Regions from separate parts of the Mycoplasma sp. P36-A1 genome, predicted to be linked through region 3. Evidence: riboswitches for the same ligand, from Rfam matches in the RefSeq annotation. Region 3 holds a riboswitch; each other region holds the start of a gene.
The links. A riboswitch is a leader RNA that binds a small molecule or an ion and turns the genes downstream of it on or off. The one in region 3 is predicted to bind thiamine pyrophosphate.
Positions count from the first base shown of each region.

Region 1 (5,428 bases), 500 kb from region 3:
AAAAGTAAGTAAACTAATTGATGATGTAAACAATCATTCTAACTTTTCAAGTGCAGGATTAAAATCAGGACAACAGTTTACAATAAAAGAACTATATGAAGCAGTAATGATGCCTTCAGGAAATGATGCATCGATTTTATTAGCAGAAGAAATATTTGGTTCTCAAGCTGCTGCAGTAAATGCAATGAATGCAAATGCAAAAGAGTGGAAAATGACAAATTCAAGTTTTGTTTCAACTTCAGGTTTAGATGGAAAATATATTAAAAAAGTCGGTTTAGAAGCAGCTGATGGAAAAAATTTAATGTCACCATATGATTTAGTATTACTAGTTAAACAAATACAAAAAAACTATCCTGAAATAATAGAAGCAGGAAATCATTTAGAAACTACAATAGGAACAAGTAACAATAATCCAATAACATTACATAATGTAAATGGAATAATGGATGGAAATAGTAGTGGAATAAAAAATGTATTCGGTTTAAAAACAGGATCAAATATAGAAGAATACTCAAATGCAATTGTTGCCTTAAAAAAAGATGAAAACAATAACACATTGTTAGCTATATCTCTTGCATCAAAATCAAGAGTTTCATTATATTCAGATATTGCTAGCATGTACTCATATGCTAATAATTTAGAAACAGTTAATATGCAAGATAAAATACAAATAAATTCAAAAGCTGGATTTACTACTAATGAAGTAACATTTACATTAGACAAACCATATTATTTATATCTAGAAAAAGGACAAGACTTTAAGTTTAGTATAGAAGAATTACAACACTATAACAAACATCTAAACAAGTTCTATGTAAATAAAAAAGGTGAAGAAATTGGAGTTATGAGTATCAATGATACAACCCAATTCTTTGATAATACACCAATTAATAATACAAAGGTAGTAGTAGCTAATGAAGTACAAAACAAAGGAATATTTGCAAAAGCAATCGAATTTATAAGTGATATCTACAAAAAATAAAAAGGACATTAGTCCTTTTTATTATAAATTAACAATACCTAAAGCAATTAAAATTAATAATATAATCCATATTACAATAAATAATCGAATGGCAAGCTTATTATCAGAATTACTATTAAAAGCATATTTATACCCAAGAGCTAAAGATGGAACAATTAATAATAAAGCAGTATACTTACTTAAATGAGCGTGAACAGAATTAGGTAAAATAAACAAAGTTAAAGCAATCAAAATAACATAGATAATCATTAAAATACTAGAAAAAAATATTTTCATATAATACCCCCTTGCGAATATGAGTATTATACCATATTTACTTAATGTTAAAAATCAAAATTTATCTTTAATACAAATGTTATCTAAACATCACAAAATAATAAAAGATAAATGATAAAAAATAGCTATAAACACATATTTTATTCTAGTAAGATAATTTTCATTAATATAGATACTACGTTAAAAAAAAGTGAAAATCATTCTAAAGAACATTAATTAGTTGTCACAATAAGGATAACTGTGGTATTTTTTATAAAACAAATAAACTAAAAGAAAGACAAAGGTAAGAAAAAGAATGACATTAATAAAAGACCATTTATTTAAAATATTAAATGGAATGAGTATTGGAGTAGTAATAGCATTAATGCCAGATGCTGTATTTGGACAAATAGCCAAACTATTAGAACTAAATTATATAAGTCCATATTTAAGTTTAGCTAATTCTTTAATGGGAGTTAGTATAGGAGCATGTATAGCCTATAACTATAAACTAGATATAATAAGTGGCGCATCACTAATAGCATCAACATTTATGGCAGGTGGTGTATTAAAAGGTATTAATGAAGAAGGAATGTTCTTAATAAAAGGAACAGGAGATATCATAAATATGGCAATAGGAGCCATCATTGCATTAATAATAATCACTTACATAGGACCTAAGCTTAAAGCATATAAACTAATATTATTACCAGCAATAACAGTATTTGTAACAAGTTTAATCTGTTACTACACGGCAGCACCTATTGGACTAATATCACAAGCTATAGGTACTTCAATACAATATTTTATGCAATTACAACCTTATATTATGGCAGTGCTCATAGCAGTTAGTTTTGGAATTATAATCGTATCACCTATATCATCTGTAGCAATAGCCCTACTAATTTCAATTACAGGAAATGCAAGTGGAATTGCAACACTAGGAATCGCAACAATGGCAATAACACTAGCAACACTAAGCTATAAACAAAATGGGCTAGGAACATCTATTGCTATAATATTAGGATCACCAAAACTACTAATGGCAAACTTTATAAAAAATCCTAAAATGATAATACCTGGTGCACTTGCATCAGCTATAACATCAACATTAGGAGTATATTTAAACATTCAAGGAACTTCATTATCAGCAGGGTTTGGTACTTGTGGTTTAATAGGACCAATTACACATTTAAGTATAGTTGGATATAACCTAAATAACATTGTAACAACAATTATGGCATTTGCAGTTGCACCATTTATAGTAGCCTTAATACTAAATTATCTATTTAAATACAAATTAAAGCTAGTAACTAATCTAGACTATAAAGTAAATCTTTAATATTATAAAAAACTTAAATGTAAAGTCTATTATAATTTAACACAATATTGTATAATAAATATAAGAAGTACAAACAGGGAGGTAATTTATGTATACAGGAGTAGAAATTGATTTCATAGTAAAAGATAGTTTACAAGCCATCAAAATATATCAAAGCATTTTTGATGTAGAACTATTAGAGAAAACAAACTTAGAAGTAGGCTTAAACGAAGTAGTATTCAAAATATTTAACACAAGATTTCATATGTTAGACGAAAATGAAGAATACCATTTACATGCACCAAAACCAGATATTTATATGCCAATATGGTTTAATGTAGTCGTTTTAAATATAGAAGAAGTTCATAAAAAAGCACTAAGACTTGGATGTATTGAAATACAACCAATAAAAGAGATGAAAGAATATAAAGTAACTAACTCAATGTTTAAAGATGAATTTGGCTATTTATGGATGTTACATCAGATAAAAGAATAAAGATAATATCAAGACGCTTTAAAAAGCGTTTTTTTTATTACCTAGAGTGATATTAAAAATAATAAATCTAAATATTTTATGATAATTGTTACTAAAAAGTAAGAGTAACTTAAGAAAAAAATAAGGACTTTTAATTAATGAATTTGCTACTATATTATTAAGAAAAAGAAAGGAGATATAATAAGTAAAATTGATAAAAAGGAGAAATAAAATGAAATTTAAAAAAATATTTGCAATAGTATGCATATGCATTATCGCAACAGCATGTGGGCAAAAAAAAGCCGAAAAAAAAGCAGATACTAAAACAGAAACCAAAGCAGATGCAAAGGCTACAAGTCAAGAAGTAGCTTTTGATTCAGACAAAAACAAAAGTGATAACATTTTTAAAAGTAGTACATATTATGATGCTGTAATAAAAGAATTTAAAAAATTACCTGAAGAAAAAAAGGGATATTTTAGTGGAGAAAAAAATAAAATAGAAATAACAATAGGAAAGTATAAAGATAATATAGGATTAACATCAGTAGATTACATCGCTCCTAAAAAAGAAACAGCAGCCCTTTTAAAAGAAGTAAATACACTGCTTAAATCACAGACAATTAAAGAACTAACAGCAAAAGACATGGATAAAATAATTGCTGCAACAGGTAAAGAAACAATAATAAATGGTGTAACATTTACAACAGTTGCAAGCAAGAAAGCAGATACAGTACACATAAATGTATCAGCATTTAAAGAGTCTAAAAAATAAAATTCCTTATACTAATATTTACAAAGGCATATTCTAATGGTAAACTAATAATATATATAAAATGAATGCAGGGGAACGATTAATCGTTGAGAAGGTAAAACCTGACCCTTAGAACCTGATAGTTAACACTAGCGAAGGAAGCAGTAAATTAAAATTTAAGCTCCTTTTTGGAGCTTTTTATATTTAAAACAAAATAATTATGTTTGCAGGGGAACGATTGATCGTTGAGAAAGTTAAACTTGACCCTTTGAACCTGTTAGTTAACACTAGTGTAGGAAGCAAACCATTGAAAATATGATGGTGCTTTATACAGGGCATCATTTTTTATTTATATAGAAAGAAGGCATATTAATGAAACCAATATTAAGTATTGCAGGATCAGATTGCAGTGGCGGTGCTGGAATTCAGGCTGATATCAAAACCTTTTCAGCACATGAATTATTTGGAATGTCAGTGGTTTGTTCAGTAGTTGCAGAAAATACCCAGACAGTTTTGGATTATCAAGATATAAATATCGATATAATTAATAAACAAATAGAAGCGATATTTGAAGACTTAAGACCAGAAGCAGTCAAAATAGGAATGTTATCAAGTAAAGAAATTATGAATACAGTAGCTATAAAGTTAAAAGAATATCAGGCAAAAAATATAGTTGTTGATCCAGTAATGTTTGCTAAGAACGGAAGTGCTTTAATGGCAAGAGACAGTATAGAAACACTGAAAGCAGTAATACTGCCGATAGCTGATTTAATAACACCTAATATCCCCGAAGCAGAAGAAATTGCTCAAATGAAAATAGAAAATCATAAAGATATGGAAAAGGCAGCTAAAATAATAATAAATATGAAGGCAAAAGCAGTGTTAATAAAAGGTGGACACAGTAAAGAAGATGCTACAGATATCTTATATGATGGAAAAAATTTTTATTACTATAAAGCAGAAAGAATAAATACAAAAAATACGCATGGAACAGGATGTACTTATTCTTCAGCAATTGCATCTAATTTAGCAAAAGGATTATCTTTAAATGAAGCAGTTGCACAAGCAAAAAAATATGTAACAACTGCAATTAAACATTCACTTAATATTGGAAGTGGTCATGGACCAACAAACCACTTTTATAATTTATATCAAAATCAAAAGAAAGAAGACTAGAAAAATGAACCAATATACAAATAATTTAAAAAATGTAAAAGATATAAAACCATTAGTACACCATATTACAAACTATGTAAGTGTTAATGATTGTGCCAATATAACATTAAGCATAGGTGCTTCACCACTAATGGCAGATGATATAAAAGAAGTAGCACAAATAGTTAGCATTAGTTCAGTTTTAGTATTGAATATAGGTACACTTAACCAAAGAACAATCTTAGCAATGATAAAAGCAGGTGAAAGAGCTAATCAATTAGATATTCCTGTAGTACTAGATCCAGTAGGAGTAGGAGCATCAGAATTAAGAGATGAAGCAATATCTAGAATATTAAACAGAGTCAAAATAACAGTATTAAGAGGGAATATATCAGAAATAAGCTTTATTGCAGGATTAAATTCTAAAACAAAAGGTGTAGATGCATCAGAACAAGATATTAAAAGAAATGATAACAAAGTAGAGATAGC
Region 1 covers NZ_CP168083.1:1,806,925-1,812,352, reverse strand. The annotation lists gene ACD762_RS08790 (D-alanyl-D-alanine carboxypeptidase family protein) at 1-982, shown strand, start outside; gene ACD762_RS08785 (hypothetical protein) at 1,004-1,258, opposite strand; gene ACD762_RS08780 (PTS sugar transporter subunit IIC) at 1,554-2,579, shown strand; gene ACD762_RS08775 (VOC family protein) at 2,668-3,054, shown strand; gene ACD762_RS08770 (hypothetical protein) at 3,266-3,805, shown strand; TPP riboswitch at 3,865-3,962, shown strand; TPP riboswitch at 4,003-4,100, shown strand; gene thiD (bifunctional hydroxymethylpyrimidine kinase/phosphomethylpyrimidine kinase) at 4,157-4,960, shown strand; gene thiM (hydroxyethylthiazole kinase) at 4,905-5,428, shown strand, end outside.
Region 1: linked by a shared signal. The riboswitch ahead of thiD (bifunctional hydroxymethylpyrimidine kinase/phosphomethylpyrimidine kinase) and the one ahead of ACD762_RS06365 (YkoF family thiamine/hydroxymethylpyrimidine-binding protein) in region 3 are both predicted to bind thiamine pyrophosphate.

Region 2 (5,428 bases), 390 kb from region 3:
GTTACACTTCACGAATTAGCAAACCATTGCTGTATTTCTAAAAGCTATTTATCTTTAATTGAAAAAGGTAATAGAAAACTTTCTTATGATTTAGCAGTTAAAATTGCAAGTTATTTAGAATGTACACCAGATGAGTTGTTTTTAAACGATCACGTAAATTCAATCGCTTAAAATAATCAAATATTGGGAGTTTGATTAAATTAACAACAAACAACTAATCAACTATATGATTTTTGATAAATCATATAAAATGACTAAAAGTAGACTATGAAGAGTATAAAGACTGTGTAAATATACAGTCTTTTTTATTTTATTTAAACTTATATGCATGATATATACTTATAATTATGTCTAATTTTTGTTATAATGTATAAAGGCGTTGTTGAGTAAAAATGCAGATGATGCATTTAAAACATAAGGAAGGTGAATAAATGATTATAGAACAAACTGCAGCTAATGCTAAAGAAAAAAGTTATAATAAAAAAAATACAAATAATTTAAAGGCTAATAATAAAGATGCTAATTGTATTTTAAAAAATAAAAAAACAAACTCACACAAAACTAAATTTTCAAATAATAAGAACAGTTCATCAAATAATTTAAATAATGCAAATTCAAACAATCTTCACAAGAGATTAAAATATAAAGATATCCCTATAAATAAAAGGAAGTATCGTATTAGTATTGTAGAAAGTATGAGTGAATTGAAGGTTAAACAATACGGTTTTGAAAAATCATATTTTTTATTTGAAAAATCAATCAATCATATGGAAAAAGAAGGAGATAAAGCAGAAAGAGCTGCTTTAAATTATCTTAAAGATTTAAAGGTATTAGGTAATAATTATTCTTGTAATAGAGTTATAACACTTAATTCTATTAGGATTGAAGCTGATATTATTGATTATGATAATAAAATAATTTATGAAACAAAAAGTCGTAAAACTGGTATCCAAGCTAAAATGGCTATCAAAAAGAAATGGGCAATTTTTGAATTTGATAAAAAAAATTCAATTTATGCTGATTTTATATTTAAAGGTATTGTTGTTTCAAATTATACTGATGGAATGAAGATTAAAGGAATTGCAAGTTTTGAAAATGATAATATAGATAAAATAGTTACTAAAAGAAAATTTGAGTCTCATTTTCAAAGAATTGAAAATTTTAGAAATATCAGAAAATAAAAAAAATCCTATAAAAAGGATTTTTCTTTGTTTAATTATTAATTGTTTTATATGCTTTTGAAATTTGAACATTTGCTAAAGCAAATATTATTACATTAACAATTACAGTTGGAATAAAGTATGTTGCATTGTATGTAAGTGATGCAACAAATGGTGTTTGCCAGAAGATCATTCCAGATAATGTATATGATGCTAATGCAATTATTGATCCAATTGCAATATTAACATATATATTTTGTTTAAACATTCCACATGTTACTATTGCAACTACTGGAATTATGTAATCAAACAGTCCGGAGAATAAGTTTGTCATTTGACCACCTAATAACATTTGTAATATTGAAACAACTAATCCTACAAAAAAGCAATTTCTCAATTTTTCATTGGCTACTGCAATATACAATGGGAATAGATATAATGTTATACTTCCTCCCTGAGGCATTTGAAACACCTTAAATAATGATAATACTGTTGCGATTGCTGCAATTAGAGCAATACGTGTCAACTCTCTTGTACTCATAATATTCTTTTCTCCTTTTTGATTGCGAGGCAAAGAAAAAACACCATCTATCAGTAATTGGTGCTTGTCGTTTTTAGCGGCTCCCTACGATAGTATTAACTAACAGGTTCAAAGGGTCGGAATTAATTCCTCTCAACTTATGTAATATAAGTACCCCTGCAATCTATTTATTTTTTACATTTATATAATACACCATATAGCAACTATTGTCAATTTGCTATAAGTAAAGGAGCATTAGTATGAACAATACAAATCTTTTAAATATCGATTTTAATGATATAGACTCATTTCAACTATCAAATGATGATTATAATTATCTTCAAAATATTAATAATAATTTATACAGTTTTTTATACAATGAATTATTAGTTAACAAAAATCTTGATAATAGTATTAAAAAAATTATTTTGTATTCTTTACATTTAAAATTAAATAATGATGCTAAGATTATTTTAAGCAAGCCTTTGATATCTACATTGGAAACTGATCCTTTTACACCTACAAAAAGAATAAAAAAAGTCCCTTTTCAATATATTTCAGCTTATAATTTTGAAAGTATTGAACATGATTGGTATCACTTAACATCTAAGAGTTATTTGTCTATAGATAAATTTAAAAATCCTATAAGATGTACTGTACAGTTCAATATATATACTAATAATAGATATGATGATACTGTCTTATACTTTTATGTCAATATTAGTGAGTCTGATTATCTTATTAAAAGAATTGAGCTAGCTACATTTAGTGGATATAGCCAACAAAACATTACTGTTCTATATACTACAACATAAATAAAAAGTGGTATATCTAATATAAAAAAATGACATTTAAGATGTCATTTTTTTTTACTTATATTGAACTATTAGTGAAGCGTTATTGTTTTCACCTTTAATAGTTAATGTTTTATTAGCTACTTGATTATCAATAACTGATATTTCATCATTTACAAAATCTTTAAGAATTACATTGTTATTAATAATAAGTATTATTTCACCATTAATATTAGTAATAGTAACTAAAGCACCTAATCTACTAAATGTCGTTTGTGTTAAATCTAAAGTAGTTTTTCCAAATTTGTTATCTATTTTTACATCGGTAAGTTCTGTTGCCTTAGCACAATAGTTTACACTTGCATCTCTATTGAAAATATTGATTAATTCATTATTTTCATAATAATTTTCATTTTCTAGTATTGTTGTTGTATTATTTAAAGAAGAATCACTAGCTGTTTCTTCTTTAAAAGTATCTTCAGTCATTTCTTTATTTATATCTTTATTTATATCTTTATTTTCAAGTGAATCAGATGTACCATTACTTTCTGTTGTGTGATTATCATTAAAAAATGATGGTTTATCATTCTTAGTGCTACTTTCTTTTTTTGCTGGTTCATCAAAAAAACTACCTTTTGAATCATCATGTGGTGTTGTTTTAAATATTTTTCCAATAACTGACTCAGAAAATTGATCATCACGTTCACTCATTGACATTGTATTTTTTAATCCAAAGATTTTATTAAGTCCTATTCCTAATAAAAATGCAGCTACTATTAAATAGATATCACTGTAAAATCTAATTCCTAGTTGATCTTGATTAATAATAACTAAAAATGATAATCCTACTAATGTTATTATCATATCTGTTGATCTAATTCCTCTATAAATAACATATATGATTAATGCATTTATTACAACATAGTACAAAGAAAAGCTGTAAAAATTTTGGATTGATGCTAAAAACATTAATAGTCCTATTACGATAAATAAAACTCCTGTTTTATCATTATTGTTAAATTTCATTGATTATTCCTCCTTTTGTTTTATTATATATTATTCATTTATTGGTTTTAAAGTATGTCTCATTAAATAGATTATTTTTACCGCTATAAAAGCTACTAAAAAACCTGTAACTACTCCAGTTAGTAGCAAATATGGTAAATAATAGAAAAATACTGTTGATGAGTACAAAAGTGAGACTGTTGTTATTTGGGCAAAGTTAAATGTAATTGCTTGGGTCATAGATATTCCATAAATAGAAAAAACTTTACTTTTATATATTGGTAATATTATTAACATGCTAAATAAACCAGACGCCATTGATATAACAAAAGGCATACCAAATAGTTGACCTGTAATTAGATTTGCAACTACTATTCTTAGCACATTAGTAGCAAACATTTCTTTATACCCATAAAAATATAAAATAAATATCATACTTATATTTGCTAAACCTAGTTTAATCCCTGGAATAAAAATAATGTTTATTGTGATGTTTTCTACAATATTTAAAATAATTGCTATTGCTAAAAATAATCCTAATGTTACAATTTTTTGTGTATTTGATTTCATGATATAATACCATCTACTTCATGGTCTTGAGTATCCCCTTCTATTTTTATATATAGCTCATTTGGAAGACATACTATTGGTGTTATTTCTGAATCGCTCCAACCTTGTATTGAGCATATATGGTTTCTTGAAGTTTCTTCAACAACTCTAACTTTCCCATTTTCACTTTCAATTGTTATTAGTCCATTAACTGCTTCAACATCAAATGTTTTTTTTGATGGATCACTTAAATCAAAAGTATGTACTACATTATTTTTATAATATACCTTTGCAATTTTATTTGTATTACTTGTTTGTTTTGTATTTACATATAATATTGAAATAGCACTTAGTATTATAAATATTATTGTAATGAATAAATCTGCCTTATTTAATTTCAACTGCATCTTTAATACCATCACTTACAGTTACTTTTTCATCTTTATCTATAATTATATATTCAAAATTATATTTTTTAGATAGCTTTTCAATCTCAGTTGTTGGTAGAAGAAATGCATCTGTACTAAAATAATCCGCTAATAAACCATTATCTGAAACTACAGTTACTGAGCGATGTAAATTTCCTGGTTTTAAAGTGTCTGGGTCAATTAAATGGTGCATTCTTTTACCATCAACCATATAATATCTTTGGTAATCACCACTAGTTACAACATTTTTATTTGCTATTGATAATGTAACATTATACTCAGAAGGACTATCTGGATTTGCAATTCCTATTACATAATTGCTTTTGTCAGGTTTGCTATTGATAGCAACTACATTTCCTCCTGCATTAATTAAACCACTTTTTAAACCATCATCTTGTAGTTTTTTTGCAACTAAGGCTGTAACATAACCTTTTGCAGTACTTCCTACATCTATTTTATTACACTTTTCTTTAAGAAAAACTGTTTTTTTAACATTATCTAATTGTATATTATCAACACTAACACATTTATTAGCACTCTTTAACTGCTTTGAAGTTGGATTATTTATATTCTTTTTACCAGCTTCATACTCATTATATTTTTGGGTATATAATTGGGTAACTGGATAAAGTGCTATATTATTTTTAGTATTACCTTGTTCATATAATTCTTTGGCTTGTTTTATTAAATCAAAAATATCTTGATCAACTACAACAGGTGCTTTTCCTGCTTGATCATTAATAGTTTTTATATTATTTAATCCATTGTAATTATTATATGCATCAAATTTTTTGTGGTAACTTTCATACAATGCTTTTGCTTCTTCTAAATATACATTAGCATCAGCTTCTTTACTTGAATACACTGTTACATTTATATATGTATCAAATGCTAAAAAAGACTCAGAGAATTTTGATTCCTGAGCTGAACATCCACTGATAAATAATATAACAAGTGCACTAATTATATATT
Region 2 covers NZ_CP168083.1:918,614-924,041, reverse strand. The annotation lists gene ACD762_RS04385 (helix-turn-helix domain-containing protein) at 1-171, shown strand, start outside; gene ACD762_RS04380 (hypothetical protein) at 432-1,181, shown strand; gene ACD762_RS04375 (energy-coupled thiamine transporter ThiT) at 1,213-1,701, opposite strand; TPP riboswitch at 1,766-1,869, opposite strand; gene ACD762_RS04370 (hypothetical protein) at 1,941-2,495, shown strand; gene ACD762_RS04365 (hypothetical protein) at 2,550-3,500, opposite strand; gene ACD762_RS04360 (Gx transporter family protein) at 3,531-4,049, opposite strand; gene ACD762_RS04355 (NusG domain II-containing protein) at 4,022-4,435, opposite strand; gene ACD762_RS04350 (FAD:protein FMN transferase) at 4,416-5,428, opposite strand, start outside.
Region 2: linked by a shared signal. The riboswitch ahead of ACD762_RS04375 (energy-coupled thiamine transporter ThiT) and the one ahead of ACD762_RS06365 (YkoF family thiamine/hydroxymethylpyrimidine-binding protein) in region 3 are both predicted to bind thiamine pyrophosphate.

Region 3 (5,428 bases):
TACCATCATTAGTAAAGTGTAAATGAACATGTGAAAAAGCACTGGCCAATTCATAATCATGAGTAGTATAAATAATTGTAGTATTATTATGATTATTCTTATCAATTAGCATATTAATAACTTTAATTACATTATTATAATCTTGACCATATGTTGGCTCATCACATAGCAATAATTGTACATTTCTACTAGTTATTAAAGATAATGCAAACCTTCTTTGTTGTCCTTGACTTAATTTATAGGGAGATAAATCTTCTTTATTTGCTAAACTTAAGTTATTTAAAACATTTAAAATAGTACTTGCTATCTTTGTTTCATCCATAAAGTTTTTTAAAGACAGTTCTAATTCTTGCTTTAAATTATTAGTTAGAAATTGATCAATAGGGTTTTGGAAAACATAACCTATATCTTTATAATAAATTTTTTTATTAAATTTACATAAGTCAGTCTTTTTATACAATGCTTTACCCTTATAACTATTCATACCAGCTAAACTGTTTAAAAAACTACTTTTTCCAATACCACTTACACCAGTAATAGCAATAATGCTACCTTGATATATTTTAGTAGTTAAACAGACATTAGCTTCACTATTATCCTTTAATAAAGGTATAAAATTTTCTAGTTCAAATAATACTTCTTTGGTATGTAAATTAGGATAAATAAAATTATAGTTTTCAGTATTAGGATAATTATCTTTATTATATACTGTTATTGTTTTATTATCTAAGACATATATATTATCACTGAAAGCTAATAATTTATCAATTTTGTGATCGATAATAATAATAGTTTTATTTTTATCGTGTTGTAGTTGTACTAATTTCTTGATCAGTAGTCTAGTTGTGTCAGGGTCAACATTGGCAAAAGGTTCATCTAACAACCAGACATCACTATCAAGTATATAATTACATGCTAAAGCAACTAACTGTTTTTGACCTCCAGATAAAGTTGAAAGCACTCTAGTTTGCAAATGGCAGATATTTACAAAGTTTAAAGCATTCATAACTTTATCTTTAATTAATAAGGGATCACAATTAATATTTTCTAAGCAAAATATTAGTTCATTTTCAACAGTATCCATACAAAACTGTAAATCAGGGTTTTGAAACATCAAAGATAAATAATGACATCTATCTTGATTATTTAATTCATATAAGTCAATATCATCAATAAAAACATTACCTTCAAATTTAATTGAAGATTTATTTAAAGAATTAGAAATGAAATGAAACAATGTAGATTTTCCACTTCCACTAACACCAGTAACTAGATTGAAAGAATTATTTTCAAATTCAAGATTTAATTTATTAAATAAAGTATATTCTTTAAATGATAAACTGAAATCTTTTATAACTAAAGACATTAGACTTCATTGTTGTTTATTTCATAGTTTTCTAAAACACCAGTCTTAGCTAATGCATCTACTAATTTTTTAACTAAAAATCCACTAAAAAACCAAGCTGAAATAAATCTAATTACAAAAATCGCAACTAACATTCCAATAGAGATACCTGTAAAATTAGAACGGAAGAATCCCCAAATAAAGCTTGTAATTGTTGCACCTAAAGCAGATATAGTAAAAGTTTTCATTGAATAACTTTTATATGAAGTTGCAAAGAAAGCTGCTTCAGAACCAATACCTTGAACTAAACCAGACACAAAAATAATTGGGCCATACATGTTTCCTAAAAAAACTTCAATTAAAGCTGCAAGCATTTCAGCTATTGTAGCAACTCCTGGTTTTCTAATAATATAAACAGCAAGTGTTGCCGCCATAAACCAAATTCCAAAAATAAATTCATTAGCTAAGATACCTAAACCAAGAGGTGTTAGTAAAACTCCTAAATAAATACCAATATGAACAGCTCCTAAATAAATAATTCCAAAAATAATTGAAATTAGACCAATCATAATTATGTCTTTTAATTCCCATTTATACATATTTTTCATTATAGAGTTTCTCCTTTTAAACTAGGACTGTTTACACTTAAAGTTGCTTCTAAAACATAGTGATTCAAGTTTTTAAAAGAATAACTTAAAACTTCATTGAAATAATCAAACATATCTTTAGCAGAACCAGTTAAAAGAGTTACATAGTGATCACTAGTAGGTTTTAAATTATATTTATTTGCAAGTTCTACAATATACATAATTTCTTTCATATAATCATTATCTCCAAAAACATAAAAAGAATACTTAGCATGTACTAGAAAAGAATCATCAGTTTTTACATCTAAATTATCCAGCTCATTTTCTTGAATAATAACATCAGCATCAACATCTCCAGGACAGCCTTTAGAAAAAGTTAATTCACAAACACTATGAATATCTTTGTGATAAGCATTAGTAAATAACTGCTTAGCAGTATGTACTACATAAGATTGACTTCCACGATACATTGTTGAAAATAAATCAGTTTTACTATAAACCTTACTTGAATCTACATCTTTAACAGCATCTAATATTATATTGACATAATCATTAGACATAGGATAATACGATAGACGGCAACCAGTAATATTAATATTACCAGTGCAACCACATTGTGCTTTGTTTTGCATTTTAATACCTCCAAAAAATTTATATACAAAAAAACCGTGCTTATTCCACTGAACAAAAACGGTTACGTGTTAAATCGTAATCACTTCCCTACGTTGGTACTAACCAAATCAGGTTCAAAGGGACAGGAAAAGACCATCTCAGCATTAAGCGCCCCTAGTGGAAAAGAATGTATTAAATTGTATGTAATAAATATAACACAAAAAAAGACTAGTAAAATAAAAATATCGTAAAATAATGGTTAACTAAAGTTTTTTTCAGGCTGAATTATGTATTACTACTATTATAGTTATATTCATAATTATGTTTTTAAAACAATTTTAATATTATATAAACTAAAAATTTAAATAAATAATGATTCAGCTACATAATCACATAAAACATAAGATAATAATATTTTACTAATTGTTTTATAATTACTTCTAGTAATAAATATAAAGATATGATAGAATAGAGAAGCTGAGTTAAAATTGCTTGGTAAAGTGTAAAACTTAATTCTACACTTAGGCTATAGATGGTTCATGTAATACTAAATTCTATATCTAACGATTAAAAGGTGTTTTTTTAGTGATGTTTACTTTCAATACTTATCTATAGTGGTATACTTATATTCAAAGTAAGACTAATTTCTACACACTGAAAATCATAGTAGTTTTGTAATTTTGTAATGTTGTAACACTAACTTCTACTATGTATGTATTCATTCATTCGATAGAATTTCGCTTATTTTGATATTAATTCGTTACGGTTTATTTCTTTATAAGTTTTGGCTTAAGTATTATACTTGAAGGTTCTATTTCACTAATTTTTAGTAATTGTAATATTTCATTGGTGTTATCAATAAAATATTTCATATAATTAATTGGTGATTTACCATTACAAGTTTCAACTGGATATGAATTAATATGTGAAAAGATTAGATCTAAATCTTCTTGTGATTTTAAGCCAAGATTATTTAGATCTTTTTCTTTTGGCAATATATATCGCAATGTTACATGGCCTCTTTCAACATTTGCTTTTTGATATGAAGCCATTGGATCACAATAAAATAATTTACTACCTAATTCTTCAATTTTATCAGTTGCATAAAATTCACTACCTCTATCTGTTAAAATCACCTGAAATATATTTTTATATAAGTCATCTCCAAGTAAAGACTTTAAATATTTTAGACCATTTACCATTGCTTCCATAGATTTTTCATTTTGATAGACCCCAATCATAATTTTGAATTTTCTAATATAAAAAGTCTGAATAAATGGACCAGTTGATATATTATTATATACTGTATCCATTTCTACTACAGAGGATGAAGCATGTTCCAATAAATATTTTTCAAAGTCATTAAACTTTCTGTTGGTTAAATAAGCTCTATTATTTCTTGGCTTTGATTTAATTTTTTTTACTTTTCTTGATACTTTACATCTTAAATCGAGATCTATTAAACCATCTTTAGAAAAGACTCCATTAGAAATATAATTATAGAGTGTCTTTTCACAAATATTTAAATTATCATTAGATTTAATAATCGCATATGGAGAATGTCCATTATTTATTAAAGGTTTGATAATAGAACCGATAATTGAAGCTTGAGAAGTAGTAAGGTTTACACCTATACGTGAATCTACAAGTGAATACTCATATTCATTTTGAGCTCTTTTCGCATCATATCTATACCTAGTATATCTACAGCTAACTATATCAACACATCCATTACAAACACCGATTATTTTATCTCTATGCTTACAAGGTATCATTGAATAATCAGAGCAAGTATTATTACATTTATTAACTTTACATTCTTGCATATGAATACAATCAAATACAAGACTTCTATCTCTTGAATAAGACTTAATATATAAGTATCGATGATTTTTAATTTCTTTGCTTATTGTAGATTTACTTTTACCTAAATCTTTAGCGATTGAAGTTTTAGTAGCAAGTTCTTTAAGTTTACTTTCAATGTATTCTCTTTCTACTAAAGTTAAATGTTTACCTTTGTTTGTTTCCATACTAATCACTCTTTCATAAAAATATAAAAAGCGAAATCTATTAATACTATTGTATACCTGTGTAAGACTAACTTCTACTGATATTTTAATGATAATCGATGTAAGACTTAATTCTACGAATTAAGTGGAAGTGTAGAAGTTAACTTTACACTTTACAGTTAAAATTGCTTATATATAAGCTTTCAACTTAATTGTATATAGTATTGACAGTTAAAGTTAATTTTGATATAATTACAAGTGCGTGGAAAGAAGATGCAAATCTCACCCGATGACAAAATAGTTATGGGTAAAGGTCACTGACGATACAGTATGTAGAGACAAAACCTTATTGAGAAAATGTAACACTCTTTTTACAGAGTGTTTTTTTATTAAAATGAAATGGAGGGCACTATTATTAGTAAATTTGGTTCAGGAAATAAAGGATTTGCCAAAAATGATGATTTGGTAAATGAGGCTATTAGAGCAAGAGAAGTATTATTAATTGACGATAAAGGGGTACAAGTTGGTGTTATTAACACTAAAGAAGCAATGAAAATGGCTTTAGAAAAAAACTTAGACTTAGTTGTGGTTGCAGCAAAAGCAAACCCACCAGTAGCCAAAATAATTGACTATGGAAAATATCGTTTCGAAGCTCAAAAGAAAGCTAAAGAAGCAAAAAAGAATCAGAAAATTCAAGATACAAAAGAAATTAGATTATCACCAGTAATTGATACTAACGATGTTAATACAAAATTAAAAAATGCACGTAAGTTCTTAGAAAAAGGTGACAAATTAAAAGTAGCAATGCGATTTAGAGGACGTCAAATGGCTCATACTGATATAGGTAGAGAAATTATGAAAAACTTTATTGCAGG
Region 3 covers NZ_CP168083.1:1,311,475-1,316,902, reverse strand. The annotation lists gene ACD762_RS06375 (ATP-binding cassette domain-containing protein) at 1-1,366, opposite strand, end outside; gene ACD762_RS06370 (ECF transporter S component) at 1,366-1,953, opposite strand; gene ACD762_RS06365 (YkoF family thiamine/hydroxymethylpyrimidine-binding protein) at 1,953-2,564, opposite strand; TPP riboswitch at 2,633-2,730, opposite strand; gene ACD762_RS06360 (IS30 family transposase) at 3,312-4,574, opposite strand; gene infC (translation initiation factor IF-3) at 4,953-5,428, shown strand, end outside.